Regions from separate parts of the Labrys neptuniae genome, predicted to be linked through region 1. Evidence: predicted binding sites of a transcription regulator. Region 1 holds the regulator's gene; the other holds the start of a gene.
What was found. Region 1 encodes PhoB, which activates phosphate uptake and scavenging genes when phosphate is short. Its sites were predicted from a motif close to TGTCATNNANCTGTCAT; they were not measured.
Positions count from the first base shown of each region.

Region 2: a site for PhoB is predicted at 4,182-4,198, ahead of ABXS05_RS12605 (BtaA family protein). Genes of this name have one in related genera too.

Region 1 is NZ_JBFNQD010000007.1:316,482-324,840, reverse strand. It holds gene ABXS05_RS21320 (helicase-related protein) at 1-1,203, shown strand, start outside; gene ABXS05_RS21315 (RNA-binding S4 domain-containing protein) at 1,286-1,591, shown strand; gene ABXS05_RS21310 (RrF2 family transcriptional regulator) at 1,757-2,203, shown strand; gene ABXS05_RS21305 (aldo/keto reductase) at 2,286-3,236, shown strand; gene ABXS05_RS21300 (YciI family protein) at 3,322-3,678, shown strand; gene ABXS05_RS21295 (RNA polymerase sigma factor) at 3,675-4,937, shown strand; gene phoB (phosphate regulon transcriptional regulator PhoB) at 5,086-5,787, opposite strand; gene phoU (phosphate signaling complex protein PhoU) at 5,801-6,520, opposite strand; gene pstB (phosphate ABC transporter ATP-binding protein PstB) at 6,556-7,383, opposite strand; gene pstA (phosphate ABC transporter permease PstA) at 7,380-8,222, opposite strand; gene pstC (phosphate ABC transporter permease subunit PstC) at 8,234-8,359, opposite strand, start outside.
Region 2 is NZ_JBFNQD010000003.1:408,534-416,892, forward strand. It holds gene ABXS05_RS12585 (peptide ABC transporter substrate-binding protein) at 1-222, shown strand, start outside; gene ABXS05_RS12590 (ABC transporter permease subunit) at 345-1,268, shown strand; gene ABXS05_RS12595 (ABC transporter permease) at 1,261-2,385, shown strand; gene ABXS05_RS12600 (ABC transporter ATP-binding protein) at 2,497-4,146, shown strand; gene ABXS05_RS12605 (BtaA family protein) at 4,260-5,525, shown strand; gene ABXS05_RS12610 (class I SAM-dependent methyltransferase) at 5,534-6,196, shown strand; gene ABXS05_RS12615 (MaoC family dehydratase) at 6,408-6,881, opposite strand; gene ABXS05_RS12620 (MaoC family dehydratase) at 6,878-7,333, opposite strand; gene ABXS05_RS12625 (LbetaH domain-containing protein) at 7,338-7,988, opposite strand; gene phnC (phosphonate ABC transporter ATP-binding protein) at 8,186-8,359, shown strand, end outside.

The sequences.
Region 1 (8,359 bases):
GGCACCACGGTGGGCCAGCCGCCGGCCGGTACCGCCGATGGTGATGGTTTCGTCGCCACCGTGCAGATGACCTCGCTGGTCGGCTGCTCGGGCGAGGATTTCGCCTCGATCCTGCGGGGCCTGGGCTATCGCTCCGACAAGCGCAAGGGCCCGGCGATCACCCAGGAAATCCGGCTGCCGGCGCCGACCGAGCCTGCCGCGCCCGTCGAGGCTGCCGCGGCTGAGGCTGCGGACGGTGCTGAGGCTGCCGAATCGAGCCAGGAAGCCGCCCCGACGCCCGCCGAGATCGATGCCATGGAGGCGATCGGCTCGCCGCCGCATGAGCACAGCTTCCAGGAAGTCGCCGAGGCTGCCGGAGAGGCGGTGAGCGACGCGCCGGCCGACGACACGCCCAGCGCCGAGGCTCCGACCGAGGAAGTGCAGATCGCGGAGGCCCTGGCCGAGGAAGCCCAAGGCAAGGAAGCTCAAGCCGAGCAGGTCCAAGCCGAGCAGGTCCAAATCGAGCAAGTTCAAGCCGAGCAGGCTCAGGTCTCCGAAGCCCCGGTCGAGGAAACGGCCGGGGCCGAGACTGCGGCTTTTGAGGAGCCCGCTGAGGCGAGCGAAGGCATCGAAGGTGCAGAGGCTGCGACCACGGCCGAAACCTCCTCCGAGACGCCCGCCGCCGAGGCGGCGGTCGAGGAAGTACCGGAGATCGAGGTCTGGCGACCGGCACGCTTCGAGCGGCACCAGCGTCCGCATCACCATGGCCGTCCCCAGCATGGCAACCGCCAGCCCGGCGCCGAGCGCAAGCCGGAGGCAGGCGGCGGCTTCCGCCGTGGTCGTCCGGCGCCAGCGGAAGGCGCAGCTCCTGCCGAAGGTGCGGAGGCCCGGCAAGGTGACCGGCCCAACCGCTTCGACCGGCCGCGCCGCGATGATCGCGGCAATGGCCGGCCGCGGGAGGACAGGGGCTTCGGCGAGCGCAAGCAGGGTAGCGAAGGCGGGCGGCCCCGGGGGGATGCCCGTCCCGACCGCGGACCGCGTCCCGATCGTGGCCCGCGGCCCGATCGGCAGGAGCGGGGCGGCGACCGCCCGCGCAACTGGTCGAGCGACTCCAAGCCGCAGGGAGGACGCGAATCCAATCGCGCGCCGGATCCCAATTCGCCTTTCGCCAAGCTGCTCGCCCTCAAGGAGCAGATGCAGGGCGGCAAGCCGGACAAGACCTGATCCACAGCGTTTTGCGATTTGACGGAGTCACCCCGAATCGCAAAGACGCGTCTGAACGCGTTTTGCTCTAGGGAACCGACTTATGAGCCAGGCCGGAAGCCAGGATCGTCTTCGGATCGACAAATGGCTCTGGCACGCACGCGTGGTGAAGACACGCTCCTTGGCCGCGAAACTGGTGGCGGACGGTCATGTCCGCCTCAACGGCACGCGCACGGATAGCCCGGCCAAGGCCGTCAAGGTGGGCGATGTGCTCACCATCGCCCTGGAGCGTACCGTCCGGGTCTATCGCGTTCTCGCCTTGGGCGATCGACGCGGCCCGGCGAGCGAGGCCCAGACGCTCTACGAGGACCTGTCACCCGAGCCGCCGGGCCGGCTGGCGGTGACCTGAGGCCATCGGCAATCCCGGTATAGGCGGCCTTTGCGCGGTCGAGGCAGAATTGGTGTGCCGGTCTGGAGATCGACACACCCGTCCGGGCCCTTATCGATTCGGTCCATAATCCCTATATTCGTGATAGACAGGATGGACTTTGTCCTGCGTGGAGCGAATCGGGCAATGCTGACGAACAAGGGCAAATATGGTCTCAAGGCGCTGGCGCACCTCGCCAGCCTGCCGGCCGGCGAGACGGCGCAAAGCCAGGAAATCGCCGAAGCCAACCGCATTCCCAAGAAGTTTCTCGATGCGATCCTGGGCGAGTTGCGCGTGGCCGGCATCGTACGCTCCAAGAAAGGCAAGGGCGGCGGCTACATGCTGGCGCGCGAAGCCAGCCAGATCAGCGTCGGCAATGCCATCCGGGTTCTCGACGGCCCGCTCGCGCCGATCGCCTGCGCCAGCCACACCGCTTATCAGCCTTGCCTCGACTGCCCGGATGTTCCAGGTTGCACCGTACGCCTTTTGATGCGGCGTGTGCGGGACCTCTCTTCCAACCTGCTCGACAACATGTCGGTGGAAGAGATGCGTCAGGCAGGGGGCGGGGAACAAGAGCTGACCTATTCGATTTGAACTCCCTGCGGCCCTTGAGCCCGAACCGGCACGGCCAAGTGCCGGACGGGTCCATTTGTTGTCATGAATATGGAGAGCATTCATGGAAAAACGTGCGATTGGACGGTCGGATCTGTCGGTTGCTCCGCTTGGCCTGGGTGGCAATGTCTTTGGCTGGAGCGCGGATGAGAAAGCCTCCTTCGCCGTCCTCGATGCTTTCGTCGGGGGTGGTTTCAACCTGATCGACACTGCCGATGTCTATTCATCCTGGGTTCCCGGCAATCAGGGCGGCGAATCCGAGGTCATCATCGGCAAGTGGATGAAGGCTCGCGGCAATCGCGCCGACATCGTGCTCACCACCAAGGTCGGCTCGGAAATGGGGCCGGGCAAGAAGGGCCTGTCGCGCGACTACATCGTCCAGGCGGTGGAGGACTCGCTCAAGCGCCTGCAGACCGACTATATCGACCTCTATCTCTCCCATTGGGAGGATCCGGAGGTCGAACTCGAGGAAACGCTGGGCATCTATGCCGAGCTGGTCAAGGACGGCAAGGTGCGGGTGATCGGTAATTCCAATCATAGCGCCAATACCATGTTCAAGGCGCTGGCGATCAGCACCAAGGAGATGTGGCCGCGTTTCGAGAACCTGCAGACGCAATATAATCTCTATGATCGCTCCGGTTATGAGCGCGAGCTCGAGGCTTTCTGTCTCAAGAACGAGATTGGCGTGACCAGCTATTTCTCACTGGCCAAGGGCTTCCTGTCCGGCAAATATCGCAGCGAAGCCGATTTCGCCAAGAGCAATGCGCGTGGCGGCGACATGGGCACCTACCTCAACGAGCGTGGCCTGCGCATCCTCGCCGCCCTGGACGCGGTGGCCGAGGCCAAGAACGCCACGCCCGCCCAAGTCGCCATTGCCTGGCTGATTGCAAGGCCCGGTATCGTCGCTCCGATCGCCAGCGCCACCAGCGTCGAGCAGCTCTCCGACCTGATCAAGGCGACCGAGCTCAATCTTGGTTCGGCCGAGATCGAGCAGCTCACCAAGGCGAGCGCATAATTTTCCTGTCGCTGTCGAAAGCGAACGGGATGGCGCGTCATTGTCATGCCGGCGCATCATGCGCCGGCGGAGACAGGAGGAACCCATGCAGTTCGCAATTCTGATCTACAGCAGCGAAGAAGCCATGCTGAAGGCGGATCCCGCCAACAAGCAGCAGATCCTAGCGGCCTATCAGGCCTATACGCAGGCGCTCCAGTCGGCCGGTGCCCTCGGCCCCTGGAGCCGCCTGCGCCCGACGGCTTCGGCCACCACCGTGCGCATCGCCGACGGCAAGACCCAGGTGCTCAACGGGCCCTTCGCCGACACACGCGAGCAGCTCGGCGGCTTCTATATCATCGACGTGCCGGACCTGGATGCCGCGATCGGCTGGGCGGCGCGCTGCCCGAGCGCCGCCATCGGGACCATCGAGGTCCGGCCGATATGGGACCCGAAGGACTATTGAGCGAACGGCCCGAGCCGGTGTCTTCAGCCCCCGCAGCCGAGCTTGCCGAAATCGTGGCGCGACGCAGCTATGGCCGGCTCGTCGCTCTTCTCGCGGCGCGCTCGGGCGACATTGCGGGGGCCGAGGATGCCCTGGCCGACGCCTTTGCTGCGGCCATGGAACATTGGCCGGCGGGCGGCGTGCCCGTCAATCCCGAAGCCTGGCTGCTGACCGCGGCCCGGCGCCGCCAGATCGATGCGGCCCGCCGCGCCAGGCTGCGCGGCGAAAAGGCGGACGAGGTCAGCCGCCATGTCGAGGCCCTCGCCTCGGGGCAGGGCGAGCGGCATGCCGTGCCCGATGAGCGCCTGCGCCTGATGTTCGCCTGCGCCCATCCCTCCCTCGATGCCACCGTACGTGCTCCCCTGATCCTGCAGGTGATATTGGGGTTCGATGCCGGCGCGATCGCCAGCGCCTTCCTGGTCTCGCCCGTGGCGATGAGCCAGAGGCTGGTGCGGGCCAAGGCTAAGATCAAGCAAGCCGGCATCCCTTTCCGCATCCCGGAGCCCGACGAGTTGCCCGGCCGTCTCGACGCGGTGCTGGAGGCCGTTTATGCCGTCTATGCCGAAGGCTGGGCCGATCCGGAAGGGGCTCATGCCCGCGAGCGCAATCTGTCGACGGAGGGGATCTGGCTCGGCCGGCTGCTGGCCTCGCTCCTGCCCGGCGAGCCCGAAGTGCTCGGACTGCTGGCCCTGATGCTGCACGCCGAAGCGCGGCGGGCGGCGCGCCGCGGCCAGGATGGCGATTATATTCCGCTGGAGCAGCAGGACACCGCGCTCTGGGATGCGGGGCTGATCGAGGAGGCCGAGGCCTTGCTTGCCCGGGCCGGCCAGGTGCGCCAGATCGGCCGCTATCAGCTGGAAGCCGCGCTGCAATCGGCCCATGCCCATCGACGCATCTGCGCGACGACGGACTGGGCCGCGATCGTCACATTGTATGAAGCCTTGGTTCTGCTGACAGCTTCTCCAGTGGCCGCCATCAACCGGGCCGTGGCGCTCGCCCGCCTCATGGGGCCGCAGGCTGGTCTGGCTGCACTTGACGAGGTCGCCGGTGACGGACGCATCGTCGATTACCAGCCCTATTGGGCCGCGCGTGCGGACTTGCTGGTGCGGGCCGCCAGACCGGAGGAGGCCCGCAATGCCTATTTGCGGGCGATCGGCCTGGAGAGCGATCCGGCCATCCGCCGCTATCTGCAGGCACGCCTGGCGGATTTGGCAGCGTGACTGCGCAGCGAGGGAGGAGGGCGGATATCGTCGCCCACTCTTGCTCTCTACGTCGCGCAACCCCTAACCCTCTCCCCGTAGGAGCGTGGTGAGGGCGCAACGCAGCCTTGGCGAAGCGGAGCGAGCGGGCAATGCCCGCGAAACGCGCTCAGGATTGCTTGGCGAAGGTCTCGTCGAAGGAATAGCCGGCACCGCGCACGGTGCGGATCGGATCGATCTCGCGCGTGCGGTTCATCGCCTTGCGCAGGCGGCCGACATGCACGTCGACCGTGCGCTCGTCGATATAGACGTCGCGGCCCCAGACGCTGTCGAGCAACTGCTCGCGCGCGAAGACGCGTCCCGGTGCCTGCATCAGGAATTCGAGCAGGCGGAATTCGGTCGGGCCGAGGCGGATCTCGCGATTGCCGCGATGGACGCGCTTGGTCTCGCGGTCGAGAGAGATGTCGCCGGCCTTGAGCAGGGAGGCGACGTGATCGGGCTTGGCCCGGCGCAGCAGGGCACGCACGCGGGCCGAGAGCTCGGGCACGGAGAAGGGCTTGACGACATAGTCGTCGGCGCCGGTGGCCAGACCCCGCACGCGTTCGGTTTCCTCGCCGCGCGCCGTGAGCATGATCACCGGCAGGCGCTCGGTTTCCGGCCGCATGCGAATGCGCCGGCACAATTCGATGCCGGACAGGCCCGGCAACATCCAGTCGAGCAGAACCAGGTCCGGCACGCTTTCGCGCAAGCGGATCTCGGCGTCGTCTCCGCGTGCGACACTATCCACCTCATAGCCTTCGGCTTCGAGATTGTAGCGCAGCAGCAGGGTCAGCGCTTCTTCGTCCTCGACGATCAGAACCTTGGGAGGCATGGCCTATCCCTTGTTATTTAGCCGGCACAGGAAGGTCGACGAGATCGGTGCTGTTGTCCGCCTTGGGCCGCTCTCCGGCCGGCGATTCACCGGTCACGAGATAGTGGACCGTCTCGGCGATGTTGGTGGCGTGGTCACCGATGCGCTCGATGTTCTTGGCGCAGAACAGCAGATGGGTGCAGAAGCCGATATTGCGCGGATCTTCCATCATGTAGGTCAGCAATTCGCGGAACAGCGAGGTATACATCGCATCGATCTCGCCGTCCGAGCGCCAGACCGAGAGGGCTTCCTCGACATTGCGCTGGGCGAAGGCGTCGAGCACCTGCTTGAGCTGCTCGAGTACCAGGTCGGCCATGTGGTCGAAACCGCCGAAGAGCTGGGCCGGCTGGGCGTGACTGTGGATGGCCACCACGCGCTTGGCGACATTCTTGCCGAGGTCGCCGATCCGCTCGAGGTCATTGGCCACCCGCAGGGCCGAGACGATCTCGCGCAGGTCGAGGGCCAGCGGCTGGCGCTTGGCGATGATCAGGATGGCCCTGTCCTCGACCTGGCGCTGCAGCTTGTCGATCGCGGCGTCGAGATCGATCACCGCCTTGGCGCGCTGGGTGTCGCGCTTGAGCAGGGCTTCGACGCTGTCGGCTACGCTCTTCTCGGCATAGCCACCCATTTCGGCGATCATGTTGCGCAGCTCGCGCAGTTCCTGGTCGAAGGATGTAACGATATGGTCGGACATGCCGCCTCCAAATGAATTCGACGCTGGCCGAGGGATCAGCCGAAGCGGCCGGTGATGTAATCCTGCGTACGGCTGTCGTTCGGGGTGGTGAACATCTTGTTGGTCTGGCCGACTTCGATGAGGTCGCCCAGATAGAAGAAGGCCGTCACATCCGCGCAGCGCGCCGCCTGCTGCATATTGTGCGTGACGATGACGATGGTGAAGTCCCGCTTCAATTCGTCGATCAATTCCTCGATCTTGGCGGTCGAGATCGGATCGAGCGCGGAGGTCGGCTCGTCCAGCAGGACGACTTCGGGCTTCACCGCGATGGTGCGGGCGATGCACAGGCGCTGCTGCTGGCCGCCGGACATGCCTAGGGCTGAAGCGTGCAGGCGGTCCTTGACCTCGTTCCACAAGGCGGCCTTGGTCAGGCACCATTCGACACGCTGGTCCATCTCCGCCTTGGAGATGGATTCATGCAGCCGCACGCCGAAGGCGATGTTGTCGTAGATCGACATCGGGAAGGGCGTGGGCTTCTGGAACACCATGCCGATGCGGGCGCGCAGCACCGCCGGGTCGATCTCCTTGCCGATGACGTTCTGGCCGTCGAGCAGCACGCGGCCCTTGGCGGTCTGCCCCGGATAGAGGTCGTACATGCGGTTGAGCACGCGCAGCAGGGTCGACTTGCCGCAGCCGGAGGGACCGATCATGGCGGTGACCTGCCGGTCGATCATGTCGAGATTGATGGCCTTGAGCGCATGCTTCTCGCCATAATAGAAGTCGAGATTCTCGACCTTGAGCTTCACGGCGGCGGCTGGATCGGCGAGGGGGCGTTCGGCAACCGCGATGGAGGCTTGGGGGGTAGCGGACATGGGAGCACTCATTTCTTGGGAGCGAGCACGAAGCGGGTCAGGATATTGAGCGCCAACACGCCGGCGGTGATGAGGAGGGCGCCGCTCCAGGCCACCGAGACGGCCTTGGGATCGGGGTAGGGCGCGAGCTGGTAGATGGCAGCCGGCAAGCTGGCAAAGGCATTGCCGAGATTGAGCGACCAGTTGGAATTGCCGAAGGCCGTGAGCAGCAGCGGTGCGGTCTCGCCGGCGGCGCGGGCCAGGGCCAGCAGGATGCCGGTAACGATACCGGTGCGAGCCGAGCGCCAGGTCACGAAGGTGATGACCTTCCACATCGGCGATCCCAGGGCAAAGGCGGCTTCACGCAGGCTGATCGGCACCAGCGCCAGCATGTCCTCGGTGGTGCGCACGACCACCGGCAGGATGATGATGGCCAGCGCCACCACACCGGCCCAGCCGGAGAACCCGCCCGTCGCCACCACGATCATCTGGTAGACGAACAGGCCGATCAGGATGGACGGCGCCGAGAGCAGGATGTCGTTGATGAAGCGCACCGCATCGGCGAATTTGCTGCCGCGGCCGGCCTCGGCCAGGAAGGTGCCGGCCATGATGCCGATCGGCGCACCGATCAGGAGGGCGAGCAGTACCATGACGAGAGAGCCGACGATGGCATTGCGCAGGCCGCCATCGGCCATGTCCTTGGTGAAGAGGTCCATGGTCAGCGAGGGCAGACCCTCGCGCAGCAGCGTGAACAGGATCCAGGCCAGCGCCAGCAGGGAGATCGCGGCAAAGCTGATCGAGACGACCTTGTAGGCATAGTCGAGGGCGCGGCGGCGGGCGAGACGGGCGCTGCTTTGGGCGAGATGGGCCATGATGCTCTCCCTTACTTGGCGTTGGTGCGCACGAGCATGCGGGAGATCGCAAGCACGATGAAGGAAATCACGAAGAGCACGAAGCCCAGCTCCAGCAGCGACTGGCTGCGCAGCGAGCCGGCCGGCGCGTCCGGGAA
Region 2 (8,359 bases), on a different contig from region 1:
AACAATCCCGAATTCGATGCCCTGATGGCCAAGTCCTTCACCGAGCGGGACGTCGCCAAGCGCATGCAGATCCTGCATGACGCCGAAGCCATGCTGCTGCGTGATGCCTCGGTAACGCCCCTGCTGGTCTATAACGACCCCTGGCTGGTTTCCAAGAAGGTCAAGGGCTGGCACGACAACCTCGCCAACCACCACGGCACGCGTTTCCTCACCAAGGAATGAGCTGCTGCGTGTGTGATGGCAGGAGGCCATCCTCCTGTCTCTCATCCGCGGCTGGAGAAGCGTGCCTGCCTCGCCGATGACGGGCCTGAACGCTTCGCAGACAGCCAATCCGAGGCGATGTCATGCTTTCATTCGTGCTGAAGCGTCTGGCGAGCGCGATTCCGACCCTGTTCGTGATCGTCACGCTTTCTTTTTTCCTGATGCGCCAGGTACCGGGCGGGCCCTTCAATCTCGCCCGGCCACTGCCGCCGCAGATCATGGACAACCTGAACCGCGTCTATCATCTCGACGACCCGGTATGGAAACAGTATCTAAATTATATCTGGAACGTATTGCGCGGCGATTTTGGCCCCAGTTACGTCTATCGCGACTATACGGTCTCTGAAATCATCCTCCAGAAACTGCCATACTCCCTGCAACTGGGCAGCATGGCCTTGCTCCTGGCTGTCGTCGGCGGCATTCTGATCGGAACAATCGCTGCACTGCGCCAGAATTCGATCGTGGATGTTGCCGTAACCGCGATCGGCAATATCGGCATCACCATCCCCAACTTCGTCATCGGGCCGGTCCTCGCGCTCCTCTTCGGACAAACCCTGCATTGGCTGCCGACGGGCAGCTGGGGCGACGGCTCGTTTCGCTATCTGCTCCTGCCGATGATCACCCTGGCCCTGCCGGAACTGGCGACCTTTGCCCGCCTGATGCGTGGCTCCATGCTGGAGGCCCTGCATGCCGACCACATCCGCACGGCGAAGGCCTATGGCCTGCCCGCCAAGCTGACCATCGTCGCCCATGCCATGCGCGCCGGCACCCTGCCGATCGTCACTTATCTTGCTCCCGCCGCCGCCTCGCTGCTGACGGGCTCGGTGGTGGTCGAGAAGGTGTTCGGCATTCCCGGCGTCGGCAAAGATTTCGTCGAGGGTGCCCTCAACCGCGACTACACGCTGGTGATGGCGACCGTGGTGCTGGTTTCGGTCTTCATCATCATCTTCAACCTGATCGTCGACCTGCTCTATGCCTGGCTCGATCCGAGGGTGCGTCATGACTGAAACAAGCCTGGCACCCGCCACACTCCCGCGCAGCCGCAGCTTGCTCGAACTCGCCTGGCTGCGCCTCCGCCGCAACAAGGCCGCCATGGTCAGCCTGTTCGTGTTTGCGGCCATCGTGATCTTTTCCGTGCTGGGGCCGTTCTTTTCGCCCCACGGCTACGACCAGGTCTATGGGTCCTACGTCAAGGTTCCGCCCAGCCTCTCGCCCTATCCCAAGCATGCGACGCTCGAGGAGGCCATGAAGCGCGCGGCTTCCCAGGCCCGTCTGCAGGTCCAATCCTTCGAGACATCGGGCACCCAGTTCACGGCGACATTGACGTCGAGCCGGGCGATCGATCCGCGCGCCACCCGCTATGTCGATCGCATCGACGAATTCCGCAACACCAAGGTCACCGATATCAGGGACGACGGCCGCACGGTCGTCATGCAGGGTGACATCAATGGCCAGTATTTCCTGCTCGGCACCGATGGCAATGGCCGCGATCTCATGACGCGTATCATGATCGGCGGCCAGGTCTCGCTGCTCGTCGGCCTGCTCGCCAGCCTGGTCAGCTTGGTCATCGGCGTCACCTACGGCGCCGTGTCGGGCTATATTGGCGGGCGTGCCGACAATCTGATGATGCGCTTCGTGGAGATCCTCTATTCGCTCCCGTTCATGTTCTTCGTCATCCTGCTGGTGGCTTCGTTCGGGCGCGATTTCTGGCTGATCTTCGTCGCCATCGGCGCCATCGAATGGCTCGACATGGCCCGCATCGTGCGGGGCCAGACCCTGTCCCTGAAACGGCGCGACTTCATCTCGGCAGCCCATGCCCTGGGGCTCAGCGAGGGGGCGGTGATCCGCCGCCACATCATTCCCAACACGCTGAGCCCGGTGCTGGTGTTCCTGACGGTGCGCATTCCCCGCATCATCCTGCTCGAAAGCTTCCTTTCCTTCCTCGGGCTCGGTGTACAGGCACCGCTCACCAGTTGGGGAGCGCTGATCAAGGAAGGCGCCGATTCCATGGAGGCGGCCCCCTACCTGCTGATCTGTCCGGCCATCTTCCTGGTCACCACCCTGTTCTGCCTCAATTTCATCGGCGACGGCCTGCGCGACGCCTTCGACCCCAAAGATCGCTAGAGCGTTTTTCTTTCAGACGGAGGCGCTTTGAACCGCAAAATACTACCGATATCAATACGTTAAAACGCGGGGACGGTTCGGCTTAGCCGCATTTTGCTTAAGGGAAGACCGATGCAACAGACACCTGTGGATCAGGCTACGAAAGACATCCTCCTCGACGTCAGCGGCCTGGAGGTCGACTTCAGCACCCCCGACGGTACGGTCAAGGCGGTCAAGGGCATCGACCTCAAGGTCAGCAGAGGCGAGACCGTCGCCATTGTGGGCGAATCCGGCTCGGGCAAGAGCCAGACCATGATGGCATTGATGGGCCTGCTGGCCGGCAACGGCCAGGTCCGGGGATCGGCCAAATATCGCGGCAGGGAATTGCTCGGCCTGCCGGCGAAGGAGCTCAACAAGGTACGCGGCGACAAGATCACCATGATCTTCCAGGAACCGATGACCTCGCTCGACCCGCTTTACAAGGTCGGGCGCCAGGTAGCCGAGCCGATCGTCCATCATCGCGGCGGCAGCTATAAGCAAGCCCGCAAGAAGGCAGTGGAGCTGTTCAAGCTCGTGGGCATTCCCCATCCCGAGCGGCGGGTGGATGCCTATCCCCATGAGATGTCGGGAGGCCAGCGCCAGCGTGTGATGATCGCCATGGCGCTCGCCAACGATCCCGATCTGTTGATCGCCGACGAGCCGACCACCGCCCTCGACGTCACGGTGCAGGCGCAGATCCTGTCCCTGCTCGCCGATCTCCGGCAGCGCCTGGGCATGTCCATCGTCTTCATCAGCCACGATCTCAACATCGTCCGGCGTTTTGCCGATCGCGTCTATGTCATGCGCCGTGGCGAAGTGGTGGAGACCGGCACCACGCAGGAGGTCTTCGACAATCCCCGGCATGACTACACCAAGATGCTGCTGGCGGCCGAACCGTCGGGCCACAAGGATCCGCCGCGTCCCGATGCTCCCGTGCTGCTCGAGGGCCGCAACATCCGCGTCACCTATCATCTCAGCGGCAGCCTGTTCGGCGGCCACAAGGCGATGGATCTGAAGGCGGTGGACGATGTTTCCGTGCGCCTGCAGCAGGGGCAGACCATCGGAATCGTGGGTGAATCGGGGTCGGGCAAGTCGACCCTGGGCCGCGCCCTGCTGCGGCTGAATACCGGCGAAGGCAACATCCGCTTCGACGGTCGGGACATCTCGCGGGCAAGCGTGCTCGAGATGCGTCCGCTGCGACGCGCCCTGCAATTGGTGTTCCAGGATCCCTACGGTTCGCTTTCCCCCCGCATGTCCGTGGGATCCATCATCACCGAGGGCCTGAGGGTGCATGAGCCGAATCTGTCGGCTGCCGATCGCGACATCAGAGCCATCCAGGCCTTGACCGAGGTTGGCCTCGATCCCACCGCCCGCAACCGCTATCCGCACGAATTCTCGGGCGGCCAGCGCCAGCGCATCGCCATTGCGCGCGCCATGATCCTCAAGCCCAAGGTGGTGGTGCTCGACGAGCCGACCTCGGCGCTCGACCGCTCGGTGCAAAAACAGATCGTCGAGCTGCTGCGCGAGCTGCAGGCCTCCCACAGCTTGTCCTATCTGTTCATCAGCCATGATCTGTCGGTGGTACGCGCGCTGTCCGACTATGTCGTCGTGATGAAGGAAGGGCGCATCGTCGAGGAGGGCCCCACCGCCCAGATCTTCGATGCACCGCGCGAAGCCTATACTCGCACGCTTATGGCGGCTGCACTCGGCAAGGAACGTGTGGAGGCAACAGGTACGGCCTGAGGACCTGTCGCCTGCGCGTCGCTTTGGCGGCCCCTTGTCATCCCCCCGTCATCGCTTGGTCTTATCCGCGAATCCCATCGCACAACCCGGATTCGGCGAAGGAGCGGATGGGCATGACGGATGTGAACAGCATCGGGACACAGGCGCCAGCCAAGAGCCAGGGCCATGTGAAGCAGGCCGTGGAACATCACCGGCTATTGTCGCTGCGCGGCATGCAGGACCGGCTCTTCACCTTGGCTTTCAGTGGCCTCGTCTATGCCCAGATCTGGGAAGATCCCGAGATCGACATGGAGGCGCTGGCTCTCAAATCCGACGACCGACTGGTTGCCATCGCCTCCGGCGGCTGCAATGTGATGAGCTATCTCAAGGCTGGCCCGGCTGCGATCACCGCGGTCGACCTCAACCGCCACCATATCGCCCTCAACCGCCTGAAGATCGCGGCCGCCCGGCACCTGCCCGATCATGCCGCCTTCTACGACTTCTTCGCACGCGCCCACCAGCGCCGCAATGTTTCGATCTACGAGACAGCCCTGCGCTCCCATCTCGACGCCGAGACACGGGCCTATTGGGACGGGCGCGACCTGCTTGGCCGCCGCCGCATCGGCTATTTCGGCAAGAATCTCTATCGTTACGGCCTGCTCGGCCGTTTCATCGGCTTGGGACACCTGATCGGGCGGCTGCATCGCATCGATCCGGCCGACCTCCTGGCCGCCCGTGATCTCGCCGAGCAGCGCCGGGTCTTCGACGAGCGCATCGCGCCCCTGTTCGATCGCCCCCATATCAAATGGCTCACCCGCCGGCGGGCCTCGCTCTATGGCCTGGGCATTCCGCCCGAGCAATATAACGCCCTGGCCGGGGCGGCCGCAGACGGGGAAGGCATTGCCGACGTGCTGCGCGAGCGGCTGGAACGCCTCGCCTGCGATTTCGACCTCAAGGACAATTATTTCGCCTGGCAGGCCTTCGGTCGCGGCTACAAACCCGATGGCGACGGGCCGGTGCCACCCTATCTCGAGCAGACGGCCTACGAGGCCGTGCGCGATCGGGCCGATCGCATCGATGTCCGCCACGTCAATTTGATCGACCACCTCAAGGCCCAGCCGGCAGCCAGCCTCGACGCCTATGTGCTGCTCGATGCCCAGGACTGGATGACCGATGTCATCCTCACCAAGCTGTGGAGCGAGATCACCCGGACGGCTCGCCCCGGCGCCCGCGTGATCTTCCGCACCGCCGCCGAGGAAAGCCTGCTGCCAGGCCGAATTCCCGCCGACCTTTTGGCGCGCTGGTCCTACGACCGCGAGCGCTGCCGGGCCTGGACCGCGCGCGACCGCTCCGCCATCTATGGCGGCTTCCATCTCTACGAGCTGCGAGCCCTCCATTGAGCATCCAGATGCAGGCAGGCGACGCCGCGGCGGCGATGAACCGGATCTATCGCCACCAGCGCTACATCTATGATCTCACGCGCAAATATTACCTGCTCGGGCGGGACCACCTGATCGCCTCGCTCAAGCCGGCAGCGGGTGAAACCATTCTCGAAATCGGATGCGGCACCGGCCGCAACCTCATCGCCGTGGCCCGGCGCTATCCCGCCACGGCGCTCAACGGTTTCGACATCTCGACGGCGATGCTCGAAACGGCTCGACACTCGCTGGACCGCAATGGCCTGGCCCGTGTCAGCGTGGCTCAGGCCGATGCCACCCGTTTCTCGCCCGAGCAGTTCGGGCGCAAGGGGTTCGAGCGCATCTATATCTCCTACACGCTGTCGATGATCCCGGATTGGCGCGCCGTGCTGGAACGGGCCGTTGCAGCCCTGGAACCGGGCGGTCGCCTCCTCATCGTGGATTTCGGCCAGCAGGGCGGCCTGCCGAGCTGGTTCAAGCGGGTGCTCTTTGCCTGGCTGGCGCGCTTCCACGTCCATCCGATCGCCGCACTGCCCGCAGCACTGGCGGATCTTGCAAGCCGCGAGGGCTTGCAGCTCCGGACCAGGGACCTCTACCGCGGCTACGCGTTCTATGCGGAATTGGCACGGAAACCGGGCAAGCCGATCTCCTGATCGCGCCATGTCTTGGCGCTGGTGCTGGGAGGACGGGAGAAACCCCTCTGCTCCTTTCAGAGCCCCAGCTGATCGCCTCGCCAAGTCTTGCCTCCCGGCCTGGCTAAGGCACGTCTACTTAGCCCGATCGATAGGGCTCGAGCAACTATGCGACCAGGTTGATGGCTCCAGGTCCTTCAGTGCGGATTGATGACCCGTACACCGAGGCGCCTCATCCACGCCTTTCCCAGAAGACAGTGCCCTCGAAGCGGAACGCCTGCTCGCCATGCTGGTTGAGCGCCGAGCTCTGCATGGAGACGATGCCCCATTCGGGGCGGGAAGCGCTCTCCTTCTTGCCCGTGATCTCCACGCTGTAGCGCAGCGTATCGCCGGCGCGCACCGGCTTGGCCCAGACCATGTTGCGAAAGCCCGGCGACGGGCCGAGCTTCACCACCGGCTTGCCGAGCTGACGCGCCCGCGCGATCTCGACTTCCTGATGCGCCACCAGGAGCTTCATCCAGACCGCCGCAACCTGCCAGCCCGACGCCACCAGGCCGCCGAAATGGCTGGCCTCAGCCGCAGCCTCGTCGACATGAAAGGGTTGGGGATCGTAGAGGGTCGCAAAGCGCTTGATGTTCTCGACCGAAAAAGTGAAGGCGCCGATCTCGTCGGTATCGCCGATGGCAAGATCCTCGAAATATTTCATGCCACCTGCCTCCGGCCGAACATGATGGAGCCAGTCTGGGTCGTGACCACCGTCTTGCCGTCCGCCACCAATTCGAACAGAAACTTCACCAAGCCCATTTCGGGGCGGCTTCTGGAAGCCCGCGCCTCCAACGTCGTACGGCGAACGCTCAGCGTGACATCCGGGCGGAGCGGCGCCAGCCACTTAACCTCGTCGATGCCGGGGGCGCCCATCGAGGTGGAGTTGAGCATGAAGCCATCGCAATTGAGCCGCATCAAGATGCAGCAGGCATGCCAGCCGGATGCCGCAAGCCCGCCCAGCATGGTGCTTTTTGCCGCCTCATCATCGAGATGAAACGGCTGGGGGTCATATTCCCTGGCGAAGGCGAGGATGGCCTCACGCGTCAGCCTGTACGAGCCATAAGTGGCGATCTCGCCGACCGGGAAATCTTCGAAATGGAGGGTATCAGCCATGCCCTCAGGATGGACCGATTAGGCCCTCAACGGCAAGAGCCTGATATTTGTCGAGGAAAGCCTCGACCGGGAGCTTGCGGAAGTCCGGCAGGGCGGCCCGCAGCGCTTCATGCGACCAGTCCCACCAGGCCAGGGCCTGCAGGCGATCGGCAATCGCGTCGTCGAAGCGCCGACGGATCGGCCGCGCCGGATTGCCGGCGACGATGGTATAGGCCTCGACGTCGCGGGTGACCACGGCGCCAGCACCCACCACGGCGCCGATGCCGATACGACGTCCTGGCAGCACGATCGCACCATGCCCGATCCAGACATCATGGCCGATATGGACATCGTGTTCCCTACGCCAAGCGAAGAAGTCGCTCTCGTCGCTCTCGCCTTCGAAATAGGCCGAGGCGCGATAGCTGAAATGGCTTTGGCTCGCCCGGTCCATCGGGTGATTGCCCGGATTGATGCGCGTATGGGCCGCGATCGAGACGAAACGGCCGACATGGCTATAGGCGATGTCCGCATCGTTGACGACATAGGAATAGTCGCCGAGTTCGACTTCAATCAGGCTGGTCCACGGTCCCACCTCTGTGTAGCACCCGAGCCGGCTCGCTGAAACCGAAGCCGTCGGGTCGATGAGAGGCGTGGGGCTGAGCTTAGGCAAGGCAATTCACCGGTCATGGAAAGGCTCGTACTTCCCATTCTCCTGCGACAACGCCATGACAAGAACCGGCCGGAGTGCCCGGCCTGTCGCAATTGTCGGCGACATCGGCGGTGGATCGTCACCGAAACATCATTGAACTGCCATCCCTCTGTAATGGCCCGGCGTTACCGACTCCGGAAACCTGCACGAGAAGGGATCTGTTCATGCTGGCGATCAAAGGAGTTTCCAGGCGCTTTGGCGGCAAGACGGCTGTCGCCGATGTGAATCTGGAAATTGCGCCCGGCGCCTTCATCGGCGTGATCGGGCGCTCAGGGGCCGGCAAGTCGACATTGCTGCGCATGCTGAACCGCCTCGTCGACCCGAGCGACGGTACGATC